DNA from 2 places in the Stenotrophomonas forensis genome. Region 2 is predicted to be linked to the other one. Evidence: riboswitches for the same ligand, from Rfam matches in the RefSeq annotation. Region 2 holds a riboswitch; the other holds the start of a gene.
The links. Region 2 has a riboswitch for glycine ahead of K5L94_RS19740 (trimeric intracellular cation channel family protein). Riboswitches for the same ligand answer to the same signal wherever they lie in the genome.
Positions count from the first base shown of each region.

Region 1: it holds a riboswitch for glycine, as region 2 does, so the genes downstream of both, gcvP (aminomethyl-transferring glycine dehydrogenase) here and K5L94_RS19740 (trimeric intracellular cation channel family protein) in region 2, are expected to answer to the same signal.

Region 1 covers NZ_CP082270.1:3,588,921-3,595,817, reverse strand. Annotated here, with positions in the region: gene K5L94_RS16665 (VOC family protein) at 1-241, shown strand, start outside; gene gcvP (aminomethyl-transferring glycine dehydrogenase) at 334-3,201, opposite strand; glycine riboswitch at 3,264-3,366, opposite strand; gene K5L94_RS16655 (multidrug effflux MFS transporter) at 3,667-4,893, shown strand; gene K5L94_RS16650 (siderophore-interacting protein) at 5,035-5,931, shown strand; gene K5L94_RS16645 (hypothetical protein) at 6,014-6,406, shown strand; gene K5L94_RS16640 (M2 family metallopeptidase) at 6,528-6,897, opposite strand, start outside.
Region 2 covers NZ_CP082270.1:4,301,402-4,308,298, reverse strand. Annotated here, with positions in the region: gene K5L94_RS19750 (multidrug efflux RND transporter permease subunit) at 1-271, opposite strand, end outside; gene K5L94_RS19745 (MdtA/MuxA family multidrug efflux RND transporter periplasmic adaptor subunit) at 268-1,434, opposite strand; gene K5L94_RS19740 (trimeric intracellular cation channel family protein) at 1,720-2,337, opposite strand; glycine riboswitch at 2,422-2,525, opposite strand; glycine riboswitch at 2,539-2,628, opposite strand; gene K5L94_RS19735 (GIY-YIG nuclease family protein) at 2,669-2,944, shown strand; gene K5L94_RS19730 (nuclear transport factor 2 family protein) at 3,016-3,447, shown strand; gene K5L94_RS19725 (NAD(P)/FAD-dependent oxidoreductase) at 3,530-4,810, opposite strand; gene K5L94_RS19720 (NYN domain-containing protein) at 4,934-5,713, shown strand; gene K5L94_RS19715 (glutathione S-transferase family protein) at 5,826-6,446, shown strand; gene K5L94_RS19710 (primosomal protein N') at 6,542-6,897, opposite strand, start outside.

The DNA.
Region 1 (6,897 bases), 710 kb from region 2:
CACCCACTACCTGTGCTTCGACAGCCTCGATGTGCACGGTTTCACCTTCACCCCGTCCATCTCGCTGTTCGTGGAGTGCTCCGGCGCCGAGCAGTTCGAGCGCGCGGCGCGCGTGCTGGGCGAGGGCGGCCATTGGCTGATGCCGGTGGGCGACTACGATTTCAGCAACCGCTACGGATGGGTGCAGGACCGCTTCGGCGTGTCCTGGCAGTTGAGCCTGGGGCAGATGCCGGACCCGTGATCGGATTTTTGTGGGTGTGGACCTTGCTCCACAGACCCTTGAAAAAACGGCCCGCTTGCGCGGGCCGTTTTCATTTCCGATGGATCGAAGGCTTACGCCTCGACTTCATCGTCCTTGTAGGCATCGACCGGGATGCAGGCACACATCACGTTCTTGTCGCCGTACACGTTGTCGACGCGCGCTACCGGCGGCCAGTACTTGCTCTGCTTCAGGCTGGCCAGCGGGAAGGCGGCCAGTTCGCGCGGGTAGGCGTGGGTCCACTCGCTGGCGGTCACTGCGGTGGCAGTGTGCGGTGCGTTCTTCAGCGGGTTGTCCTCGCGGTCCAGGCGGCCGTCTTCGATCGCGCTGATTTCCTCGCGGATCTGGATCATCGCGTTGATGAAGCGATCCAGTTCGTGCAGCGATTCGCTCTCGGTCGGTTCGACCATCAGCGTGCCGGCCACCGGGAAGCTCAGGGTCGGGGCGTGGAAGCCGAAGTCGATCAGGCGCTTGGCCACGTCCTCGGCACCGATGCCGCTGGTCTTTTCCAGCGGGCGCACGTCGAGGATGCACTCGTGCGCCACCAGGCCGTTGCGGCCGGTGTACAGGGTCTTGAAGTGCGGGGCCAGGCGCTTGGCGATGTAGTTGGCGTTGAGCTGCGCGACCTGGGTGGCCTTGCGCAGGCCTTCGCTGCCCATCATGGCGATGTACATCCAGCTGATCGGCAGGATCGAGGCGCTGCCGAAGCTGGCCGCGCTGACCATGCCGACCGGGCCGTGGTCACCCAGCTTGCCCGGCAGGAACGGGGCCAGGTGCTCCTTGACCGCGCACGGGCCGACGCCCGGGCCGCCACCGCCGTGTGGGATGCAGAAGGTCTTGTGCAGGTTCAGGTGCGAAACGTCCGAACCCCACTTGCCCGGCTTGGCCACGCCGACCAGCGCGTTCATGTTGGCACCGTCGGTGTACACCTGGCCGCCGTGCTTGTGGATGATCTCGCAGATCTCCACCACCTCTTCCTCGAACACGCCGTGCGTGGACGGGTAGGTCATCATGATCGCGGCCAGGCGGTCGCTGTACTTTTCGGCGTTGAGGCGGATGTCTTCGACATCGACGTTGCCGTTGGCGTCGGTCTTGGTCACCACCACCTTCATGCCGCACATCTGCGCCGAGGCAGGGTTGGTGCCATGCGCCGAGTCCGGAATCAGGCAGATATCGCGATGACCTTCGCCGCGCGAGCGGTGGTAGGCGCGGATCGCCAGCAGGCCGGCGTATTCGCCCTGCGCGCCGGAGTTCGGCTGCAGGCTGACCGCGTCGTAGCCGGTGCACTCCACCAGCATCGCTTCCAGCGTATCGATCAGTTCCTTGTAGCCCAGCGCCTGGTCGGCCGGCACCAGCGGATGGATCTGCGAGAACTCCGGCCAGGTCACCGGAATCATCTCGGCGGTGGCGTTGAGCTTCATGGTGCACGAGCCCAGCGGGATCATCGTGCGATCCATCGCCAGGTCCTTGTCGGCCAGCGAACGCAGGTAGCGCAGCAGTTCGTGCTCGCTGTGATGGGTGTTGAACACCGGGTGGGTCAGGAACGCGGACTGGCGCTGCAGGCCGGCCGGCAGCGCATCGGCGGTGCTGGCATCCAGCGCGTCGACATCCAGTGCGGCACCGAATACGGCAGCCACGGCAACGATGTCGGCGCGGGTGGTGGTCTCGTCCAGGCTGATGCCGACCGAGTCGCTGTCGATCGCGCGCAGGTTGTAACCGGCGGCGCGGGCCTTGGCGTGGATCTCATCGGCGTGCACGCCGGTGACATGCAGGGTGTCGAAGAAGTCGCCACCGACCTGCACGCCGGCCGTGCGCAGCGCCGCGGCCAGGATCGAGGCCAGGCGGTGGGTGCGGCGGGCGATGCGGGTCAGGCCGTCCGGGCCGTGGTAGACGGCGTACATCGACGCCATCACCGCCAGCAGCACCTGCGCGGTGCAGATGTTGGAGGTGGCCTTCTCGCGGCGGATGTGCTGCTCGCGGGTCTGCAGGGTCAGGCGATAGGCCGGGTTGCCCTGCGCATCGACCGAGACGCCGATCAGGCGGCCCGGCATCGAACGCTTGTAGGCATCACGGCAGGCCATGAAGGCAGCGTGCGGGCCACCGAAGCCGAACGGCACGCCGAAACGCTGGCTGTTGCCGACCACGATATCCGCACCCCATTCGCCCGGGGCGGCCAGCAGGGTCAGCGCCAGCAGGTCGGTGGCCACGGCCACCAGGCCGCCGCGTGCGTGCACGGCATCGACCAGCGCCTTGTAGTCGCCGACCTGGCCGAAGGTGTCCGGGTACTGCAGCAGCAGGCCGAAGGCTTCCGCTTCCAGTGCCTCGGCCGGGGTGCCGACGCGCAGCACGATGCCCATGGGCTCGGCGCGGGTGCGCAGCAGTTCCAGCGTCTGCGGGTGCACGGCGTCGTGCACGAAGAAGGTGTCCGACTTCGACTTGGCCGAACGCTTGGCCAGGGTCATTGCTTCAGCGGCGGCGGTGGCTTCGTCCAGCAGCGAGGCGTTGGCGATTTCCATGCCGGTCAGGTCGGCGCACAGGGTCTGGAAGTTGATCAGCGCTTCCATGCGGCCCTGCGAGATTTCCGCCTGGTACGGGGTGTAGGCGGTGTACCAGGCCGGGTTTTCCAGGATGTTGCGCAGGATCACGTTCGGCGTGTGGGTACCGTAGTAGCCCTGGCCGATGAAGCTGCGCAGCACGGTGTTCTTGTCGGCGATCGCACGGATCTTCGCCAGTGCCTGCACTTCGGTCATCGATTCGGGCAGTGCCAGCGGTGCGGGCGACTTGATCTTGGCCGGCACGATGGCATCGGTCATCGCATCCAGCGACGCGTGGCCGACGACGTCGAGCATCTGCGCGATCTCGGCATCGTTGGGGCCGATGTGGCGCTCGACGAACGCGGAATGGTGCTCGAGCTCACGCAGGGAAGGGGTGTTCTGGGACATGGCGAAGGATCCGTCAGGAAAGGGCACACGCACGGGCACAAGCCGCCGGTCGGCGGTCTGCGGGGCGCCCCTCTGTCCTTTTGCCTGAGAGTTTGGAAGTGCGGCTGGCCGCAGCTTCGTGCCCCTTCGGCGCCGGATCGAACCGGTCTCTCCAGAGTTGTGTTACGGGTGGTATCGGGCCTGAGCGATTACGGGCGTTGCGCCTTCGGCAGCGGTGTTCCGCTTCTCCCACCGTGTTGCCCGCCGATTATAGCCCGTCGCGGGCCCGTGGGCCGCCCCCGGCGGGTGCGGCCGCGCCTGAATGGCCGATGGCCCGTCCGTACGTTTTGTGCACTGCTGCATGGCATCGGGCGCAATCCCCACCTATGATGGGCGGATACCCGAATTCATCTGGCGCCGTCCCTGCTGCAGGGGGACCGGCGCCCGCCGTGCGTGCCACGCATGGCCCTGCCGGACGCCTTCCCCATGACCGCCGCTGTTGCTCCTTCCACCCGCCGCATGGCCCTGCTGCTCGCCGGCCTGGCCATGTTCGGTCCGTTCTCGATCGACACCATCTTCCCGGCCTTCCCGCAGCTGGCCCAGCGCCTGGCGGTGGACGAGGTGGCGGTGCAGCAGACCATCAGCGTGTACCTGCTGTTCTACGGCCTGATGAGCCTGGCGCACGGCCCGCTGTCCGATGCCTGGGGCCGCAAGCGGGTGATCCTCGGCGGCCTGGTGGTGTTTGTCGGCGCCTCGGTCGGCTGCGCGCTGTCCACCGACCTGACCACGCTGCTGGCGTTCCGCGCGCTGCAGGGCCTGTCGGCGGGTGTCGGCATGATCGTCGGCCGCGCGGTGATCCGCGATCTCTACCACGGCCATGACGCGCAGCGGCTGATGAGCCAGGTGTCGATGCTGTTCGGCATCGCCCCGGCGATCGCGCCGATCATCGGCGGCTGGATCCTGCTCAGTGGCGCGGGTTGGCCGCTGATCTTCTGGTTCCTGGTGGTGTTCGCACTGGTGCTGCTGGCGGCCACCGCACGCTTCCTGCCGGAAACGCATCCGGTCGAGGCGCGGGTGCCGCTGTCGCCGCGGGTGCTGATGCGCGACTACGTGCGCATCGGCTTCAATCCACGTTTCCTGCGCCTGGCGCTGGCCGGCAGCATCGGCTTCGGCGGCATCTTCCTGTACATCTCCTCGGCGCCGGTGTTCGTGATGCAGCATCTGCATCTGGGCGAGGGCGGATTCGCCTGGCTGTTCATTCCGACCATCGGCGGCATGACCACCGGCTCGTTCCTGTCCGGGCGCATGGCCGGGCACGCCACGCCCACCCGCCAGGTCGCCATCGGTTTCGCGCTTTGCGCATTGTCGGCACTGCTGAACGTCGGCTACGTGGCACTGGCGCCGCAGTTCGTGCTGCCGTGGGCGGTGCTGCCGATTTTCCTGGGTGGCATGGGCATGGCGCTGATCTTCCCGATCCTGGCGCTGGCGGTGCTGGACATGTACCCGCATCAGCGTGGCCTGGCGTCTTCGCTGCAGGCCTTTGCGCAGCTGATGATCAGCACCGTGGTGGCGGGCGTGGTATCGCCGCTGCTCAGTGCCAGCCCGTTGCACCTGGCACTGGGCCAGGCCGCCTTTTTCGCCCTCGGTTTCGTGTTCTGGTACTGGGAACACCAGCGCGAACGCGTGGCGCAGGCAGCCTGCACGGGCCATTGAGCAGCGCGCAGGGGTAGGGCGGGGCGCGATGCCTGCAACCCTTGCGACCGAACACCACCGGATTAGGCTGGGGACTCCAGCCAGCCGGTGCAGGGGTGCACGACAGCCAGCCGATCCAATGTCGTTGCATGAGGTTCCCCCATGGCTGCGCAGCAGACCTACCGCCTGTTCGAGGTGGCGCTGAAAGAGCGCCGCGTGCTTTCCCCTTCGCTGGACCGCATGGTGTTCACCGGTGCCGACGTGGCACGGATGAAGACCGAAGGCCCGGACCAGCGGATCAAGGTGTTCTTCCCCTTGCCCGGCCAGGACCTGCCGCAGGTCCCCAGCGGCGAGGACTGGTACCCGCGCTACCGGGCCCTGCCTGACGACCAGCGCCCTCCGATGCGCACCTACACCATCCGCCAGCTGCGCGCTGAGCAGGGCGAGGTCGACGTCGATTTCGTCATCCACGGCGTGACCGGGCCCGCCTCGCGCTGGGCCATGCATGCACGCCCGGGCGACCGTGTGGTGCTGCTCGCTCCGGATGCCGACTGCGCCGACAGCAGCGAAGGCTGGGAATGGAAGCCGCCGGCCGGTGTGGGCCAGGTGCTGCTGGTGGCCGACGAGACCGCGTTGCCGGCCGTGGCCGGCATCCTGGAGGAACTGGCCGCGCTGGCGGACCCGCCACGCACGCTGGCCCTGCTGGAAGTCGCCCAGGCCGGTGATGCGGTGCCGTTGACCGCGCCGGCCAGCGCCGAACTGGTCTGGCTGCCGCGCGGGCAGGCGGCCTACGGCCAGCCCCTGCTGCAGGCGGTGCAGGAACGCCTGGCAGCGGCCTCGAGCGTGGCCGCCGGCGATGAGCTGGAGGAGATCGACGTCGATGCGCAGATCCTCTGGGAGCAGGCCGATGCCAGCGTGGCCGGGCCGCTGTACGCATGGGTGGCGGGCGAGGCCGGGGCCGTGATGGCGATCCGCCGGCATCTGGTCCGCGACTGCGGGCTGGACCGCCGCGCGATCACCTTCATGGGCTACTGGCGGCACGGCAAAGTACTGGACTGATCGTGCGGGATTGAACGTGCGTGAAGTGGCCCGGCGGGCGGGGTGCGCTATCCTTGCGCCCCCCTCGCCGCGGTACCGCACCATGTCCACCAGCTCCAAGACCCGCCGCGACCAGCGCCGTCGCCAGGAAAAGCAGGCCGCCAACAAGGTTGCAGCCCAGGCCTCGCCGGTGGAGCCGCATGCCGAACTGCGCGACGCGCAGCGCACCCTGCTGGCCGGGGTCGTGCGCCGTGACGGCGAATGGGTGCTGGGCATGGACGGCCGCATCGCTGGCCACAGCGAGAGTGCTGCGCAGGTGCTGGCGCTGATCATGCAGGCCGGTGAACTGCACGAGCGCAACGGCACGCCGGTGCGCCTGATGTACTCCGATGCGCTTCGCGATGCCGCGCAGGCCGAAGCGAAGGAGAAGGGTCAGACCTTCGAGGAATTCAAGGCCGAGCTGGCCGCGGCGATGGCGGCGAAGAAGAACAGCTGACAGGCATTTCGGTAGAGCCGGCCGCTGGCCGGCTGCCGGATGGAATTTCACCGAGCTGTTGCCGGCCAGCGGCCGGCACTACCGGAAAGGGGCGGATCCTCGCGGATCCGCCCCTTCTTTTTTACTTCGCAGGGGCCGCGTTGGCCTGCCAGCCGCACATCTGGCCTTCGTTCTGCTGCTTCAGCCACTCGTTGACCGGGGTGAAGTACTCGATCATCGGGCCGGCATCGAGCTTGTCGGTGCCGGTCAGTTCCTTCAGCGTGGCCTGCCACGGCTGGCTGGCACCCTTGCTCAACATCGCCCAGTACTTCTGGCCGGCTTCCTTGTTGCCGTAGAAGGTGCACTCATGCAGCGGGCCCTTGTAGCCGGCCGCATCGCACAAGCCCTTGTAGAACTGGAACTGCAGGATGCGCGCCAGGAAGTAGCGGGTGTACGGGGTGTTGCCCGGCACGTGGTACTTCGCGCCCGGGTCGAAGAACTCTTCGCCACGG
Region 2 (6,897 bases):
TGACCGACGCGCCGCCGGAACTGGTCGACGATAGTTGCTTCAGGCCGGGGATCTGCCCGAGCTGGCGCTCCAGCGGCGCGGTGATGGTGCGTGTGGTCAGTTCCGGGCTGGCACCGGGGTACAACGTGGTGATCTGGATGATCGGGTAATCGACCTGCGGCAGTGCCGCCACCGGCAGCAGGCGATAGGCCAGCATGCCCGACAGCAGCAGCGCCACCATCAGCAGCGTGGTGGCGACCGGACGCAGGATGAACGCGCGCGAGAGATTCATGTGCCAGCCCTGGTCGCGGCCTCCTCGGCGATGATCTCCACCGCCGTTCCGTCTTCCAGTCCGTCGATGCCTTCGATCACCACCTGATCGCCCGCAGCCAGCCCCGAGCGCACGGCCACGCGGCCGTCATCGGCAGGCCCAAGCACCACGTTGCGGCGCTGCGCCTTGTTGTCCTTGCCGACGACATGCACGTAGTTGCCCTGGCTGCCGAACTGTACGGCGGCATCGGGAATCAGCAGGGCGGGCTGCTCGCCCAGCCGCAGGCGTACGTTGACGAACTGGTTGGGGAACAGCGCCAGATCGTGGTTGTCGAAGTGCGCACGCAGTTTCAGCGTGCCGGTGGTGGTATCGATGCGGTTGTCGACGCTGGACAGCGAGCCGCGGGCCAGTTGCCGGCGTTCTTCGCGGTCCCAGGTTTCCACTGCCAGCGCCGGTTGCGCCTGCACGGCATCGAGCAGCGCGGGCAGCTCAGGTTCGGGCACGGTGAACAGCACGCTGATCGGCGCGGTCTGCGCCAGCGTCACCAGGCCTTCGGCATCGCTGGAGCGCACCAGGTTGCCCACGTCCAACCGGCGCAGCCCGACGCGGCCACTGACCGGTGCGGTGATGCGGGTGTACTGCAGCTGCAGTCGGGCTTCGTCAACTGAGGCCTGGTCGCTGAGGCGGCGGCCTTGCAGCTGGCGCACCTTGCTCTGCTGGTCGCTCAGTTCCTGCCCGGATACGTAGTTCTGCTTCTGCAGTTCGCGGTAGCGCTGCAGTTGGCGTTCGGCGTTCTCCAGCTCGGCCAGGTTCTGCTGCTGGGTACCCTGGGCCTGTGCCAGCTTCACCTCATACGGGCGTGGATCGATCTGTGCCAGCAGGTCGCCTGCTTTGACCTGCTGGCCTTCCTGGAAGTGCAGGCGCAGCAGCTCGCCATCCACACGGCTGCGTACCACCACGCTGTGCAGCGGGGTGACCGTACCGACCGCCTTCAAGCGCAGCGCCAGCGGCTCGGCGCTGGCGCGCGCCACGCGTACCGGCACCGTCTTGACCGGCGCACCGTCGCTGCTGCCGGCGTCGTTCCGGGGCCACAGCCACCACGCCAGAAGGGCGACGAGGGCGATAGCCAGCACCACCCATAACGGGCGGGCACGGCGGAAACGGGAACTTTCGGCGACAGACATGGGGCATCCTGCGCCCTGCGCGCGCAGGGTCATGCGGGCCCGTCGGCGCGTACACGGCAACCACGGGCAACGGGGAGGGAGTGTCTGGCGGGGCCGCGGGCGCGGCGTGGCTGGATGCCGTCGCAGCAGCGACGGGGTGACAATGGTAGCCAATCACTCCGGCCAATGCCGCATGACCAACGTCATGCAACGCAAGCGGTAGTGCCGGCCGCTGGCCGGCAACCGGCTGGAATCTGCGGGCGTGTGCCGTGTTGCCGGCCAGCGGCCGGCACTACCGTCAAGCAATCAATGCACTTCGTCGTGATAGACGAACTTCGGCATTTCCCAGCGGTAGTGGATCGCCAGCAGGCGCAGCGCGAAACCGCCGCCGAGGCAGCACAGGATCGCGGTCGCGTCGGCCACGCCCCAGTGCAGCAGCAACAGGTACACCGCACCGGTCAGCAGCGAAATGATCGCGTACAGCTCCTTCTGGAAGATCAGCGGCACCTCGTTGCAGAGGATGTCGCGCAGCACGCCGCCGAAGGCACCGGTCAGCATGCCGGCGATCAGCACGATGGGCGTGGCATGGCCGGCCTCGCGCGCGATCGAGCAGCCGATCAGGGTGAAGGCGATCAGGCCCAGCCCGTCGAGCACCAGGAAGGTGCGGCGGAAGTGGTGCATCCAGCGCGCCACCCAGGTGGCGATCAGCGCCGCGCATACGGTGAAGGCAAGGTACTCGGGATGCTTCACCCAGCCCAGTGGATAGTGGCCGAGCAGGATGTCGCGCAGCGAACCGCCGCCGAGGGCGGTGACGCAGGCGATCATGACCACGCCGAACAGGTCCATGCGGCGGCGGCCGGCAGACAGCGCGCCGGTCATGGCTTCGGCGGAAATGGCGATCAGGTAGATGATGGACAGCAGCATGGGGCAGGCTCCGGGCGCGGTGGGGCCGGCCATGCGCGACTACCGCCCCTGCATGCGCAATGACGGGATGACGATGACCGGTGCCGCTCCCGCTGTCCTTTTGCCTGAGAGTTCAGCGGCGTTGGCCGCGTGCCCCTTCGGCGGATCGTCCCGGGCGTGCCCGGTGACCTCTCTCCAGCTCGGCGAGTCGAATGCATGGTTGGTGGGATTCCAGCCCACCGGCCTGAGCGATCATGGGAGCCTGCGCCTTCGGCGGGCGCCAGCGCGGCGCCTCTCTCCTGCATTCGGGCGCCAGTATATCCGCTGCAGTGCAGCACGGCATAATCCGGCCATGGCCCCGTCCCTCCGCCCGTGGTTCCTGTACCTGCTCGAATGCCGCGATGGCAGCTATTACGCCGGCATCAGCACCGACGTGGACGCGCGATTCGCCGCCCACCGGGCTGGCAAGGGCGCCCGCTACACCCGGGCCCGCCCGCCGCTGCGGGTGCTGGCCGTGCGCGAGTACCCGGACCGGGCCGCCGCTTCGCGCGCCGAATGGCAGCTCAAGCAGCAGCCGCGCGAACGCAAGCTGGCCTGGCTGCAGGCACCTGCCGGGACGCTTCTGTAGATCCACGCCATGCGTGGATGGGCTGCCCGGCCCATGCGATGATCGCCCCGCGCCCAGAGCTGGAGACCCGGATGTCCACGATTGCCCTGCTGCTCGCTCTTTCCGCATCAACGAGTCCCGCCGCCGACCCGGCCACGATCGCGGCCATCGAAGCCACCTGCCACGACTACGTCGATGGCCAGCTTGAAGCCGATCCGCAGCGCGTCGCCCGTTCCCTGCATCCGGACCTGGCCAAGCGCGCGGTGCTCGGCGATACCCCCGACGAACGCCTGGGCCTGCGCCGCATGTCGAAGGAAGAGCTGGTCTCGCTGACGAAGCAGGGCGCGCTGAAGACTCCAAAGGATCAATGGGACCGCCGCTGCACGGTGCTGGACGTGACCGGCAACGCGGCCTCGGTGCGACTGGAAACCCCGTGGTTCGTCGACTACTTCCACATGGGGCGCTTCGACCAGCGCTGGGTCATCGTCAACGCGCTGTGGTACCCGAAGCCGAAGGCGCAGTAGAGCGGAGCCTACGCTCGGCTTCTGCAATCCGCGCGAAGCGCAGCCGAGCATGGCTCGGCTCTACAGGAACATGCACGCGGCCCTACCGCCTTGGCCGTCGGTCTTCCTGGTCATCGCCGAAAATGATGCGTGCGCTGCGCTGGTAGCTCCAGTACGCCACCGCCCAGTTCAGCAGCACCACGATGCGGTTGCGGAAGCCGATCAGGAAGAACACGTGCGCGGCCAGCCAGAACCACCAGGCCAGGATGCCCGACAGCTGCAGCCGGCCCAGGTGCACGATGGCCGCCATGCGGCCGATGGTGGCCAGGTTGCCGTAGTCGGCGTACTTGAACGGACCGGGCGCGGGCTTGCCGTGCAGGCGCGCGCGGATCACCTCGGCCACGTACTTGCCCATCTGCTTGGCCGCAGGGGCCACGCCGGGCACCGGCTTGCCATTGGCCTGGTTCAGTGCGGCCAGGTCGCCAGCCACGAACAGCTCCGGGTGCTCGGGCAGGGTCAGGTCCGGCTGCACCTGCACGCGTCCGGCGCGGTCCAGCGGCACGTCCAGCGTGCGTGCAAGCGGTGAAGCGGCCACGCCCGCAGCCCATACCACGGTGCGGGCCGGCACGAACTGCTCGCCCAGCATGAAGCCCTGGCTGTCGATGCTGCTCACCGGGGTGCCGGTCAGCACTTCCACGCCCAGCTTTTCCAGCTGCCGGCGCGCCTTCAGCGAAAGCACTTCGGGGAACGAGGACAGCACGCGCGGGCCGGCTTCGACCAACCGCACCTTGGCGCTGGCCGGGTCGATGTGGCGGAACTCGTTGCGCAGCGTGTGCCGTGCAATTTCGGCCAGCGTGCCTGCCAGTTCGACACCGGTGGGGCCGCCGCCGACGATGGCGAAACTCAGCCAGGCGGCCTTTTTTGCCGGGTCCGGTTCGGCCTCGGCACGCTCGAACGCCAGCAGCAGTTTGCGGCGCAGGGCGATGGCATCGTCCAGGGTTTTCAGGCCGGGCGCATCATCGGCCCATTGGTCGTTGCCGAAGTAGGCGTGGGTGGCGCCGGTGGCCAGCAGCAGGCTGTCGTAGTCCAGCATGCTGCCATCGGCCATGCGGATCTGCCGGGCCTGCTTGTCGATGGCCACCACTTCGCCGAGGCGGACTTCCACATTGCGCTGGTGGCCAAGGATATGGCGCAGCGGTGCCGCGATATCCGGCGCGGACAGGCCGGCGGTGGCCACCTGGTACAGCAGCGGCTGGAACAGGTGATGGTTGCGGCGGTCGACCAGGGTGATGCGTATGCGCTCGCGGGCCAGGGCGCGGGTGGCCCAGAGACCGGCAAAACCACCGCCGACAACGACCAGGTGGGGAACGCGCTCACGACTCATCGACTCACTCCAGTGGGGGCATTGGGGGAAGCGCCTGGCATCTTCGCACGGCGGCCGCCTGTCACGTCAGCGCCCGCGTGGATCGGCGATACTCGGGTTCAGGCAACCGCCCGTGAGGAGCCCATGAGCGAACCGGAAAAGCGCATCGCCCTGTTGATCGACGCCGACAATGCGCCGGCTTCGAAGATCGACGAGGTGCTGGCCGAAGTGGCCCGCTACGGCGTGGCCAACGTGCGTCGCGCCTACGGCAACTGGAAGAGCCCGCGGTTGAAGGGCTGGGAAGCGGTGCTGCACGAATATGCGATCCGCCCGATCCAGCAGTTCGCCTACAGCAAGGGCAAGAACGCCTCGGACATGGCGATGGTGATCGACGCCATGGACCTGCTGTACGCGCGCAACCTCGATGGATTCGCCATCGTCTCCAGCGACGCGGATTTCACCCCGATGGTGATGCGGCTGCTGACCGATGGCGTGAAGGTGTATGGCTTCGGCGAGAAGAAGACGCCCGAACCGTTCGTCAACGCGTGCTCGAAATTCACTTATCTGGAGGCGCTGGGCCAGACCCATGCCAGCGTTCCGGATGCCGAGCAGGCCTCCAGCGAACAGGCCTCGAACGAACCGGCGACCAACGACGATGCACGGCCGCGCAAGAGCGGTGCGGAAATGCGCAGTGATACCCGGCTGGTGAAGATGCTGCGCCGTGCGGTGTCGGCGGCCGAGGGCGAGGATGGTTGGTCGCATCTTGGCCCGGTCGGCAGCCAGATCGGCAACCAGGCCTCGTTCGATCCGCGCAACTATGGCTACGGAAAGCTGAGCGATCTGTTGGCGGCGATCGGCCTGTTCGAACTGAAGAAGGACGGCAAATCCTCCTACGTGCGCGCACTGCCCAAAAAGAACCGGTAGTGCCGGCCGCTGGCCGGCAGCGCCCAGAAGCCAGATCCCGCATCCGGCGTGCACACACCCACACCAATCAGGCGTATCGTTGCCGCTCGCATTGCCAGCAGGGAATACCCGCATGTTGAAGATCTGGGGCCGTCGCAATTCAAGCAACGTCCGCAAGGTGCTGTGGTGTGCCGAAGAAATCGGCCTGCCGTATGAATCCATCGAAGTCGGCGGCAGCCACGGTGGCACGCAGACGCCGGAGTACCTGGCGATGAACCCCAACAGCCTGGTGCCGGTGATCGAAGACCATGGCCTGCCGCTGTGGGAATCCAACGCGATCGTGCGCTACCTGAGCGCGCGCTACGCGCTGGGCACGCTGTACGCCGAAGACCCGATGCAGCGCGCCCAGGCCGAGAAGTGGATGGACTGGAGCACCTCGCGGATGGCGCCGATCTACAGTGACCTGATCTGGGGCATCATGCGCACCGCGCCGGCCGACCGTGACGAAGCGCGGATCAACGCGGCCATCGTGCGTGCCGGTGACTACCTGGCGATGCCCGACGCGACCCTGGCCCGGCAGCCGTGGCTGTCCGGCGATACGTTCGCGATGGGCGACATCCCGCTGGGCTCGTTGATCTATGCCTGGTTCGAACTGCCGATCCAGCGCCCGGAACTGCCGCACCTGGCCGACTGGTATGCGCGCCTGCGCGAACGCCCGGCCTACCAGCGCGGCGTGATGTCGCCGCTGACGTAAGCGGTGGCGTTCGGCGTAGCGTCGAGCTTGCTCGACTGCTTCTGGCGCACGGCAGCCGAGCAAGCTCGACGCTACGCAGTACCGGTTGCCAGACCTCAATACAGATCGGTCGGATCCACATCCAGCGACCAGCGCACCTTGCGCGCTTCCGGTAGCGCATACAGCTGCGGCACCAGCTGCGCCAGCACGCTGTGCAGTGGCGGCCGCTGCAGTGCCGACAGCAGCAACTGCGTGCGCTGGTAACCGGCACGGCGCGGCATCGGTGCCGGCATCGGCCCGTAGGCCTCCACCACGTTCTGCTCGCCAAGCAGCTGCCGCGCCGCCAGCAGGAAGGCGTTGGCGTGCTCGACCTGCTGCGCTTCCGCGCGCATCAACGCCAGGTGCGCGAAGGGTGGGAACCCGGCGGCCTGGCGCTGGTTCAATTCGGCCTGCGCGAACGGGTGGTAGCCAC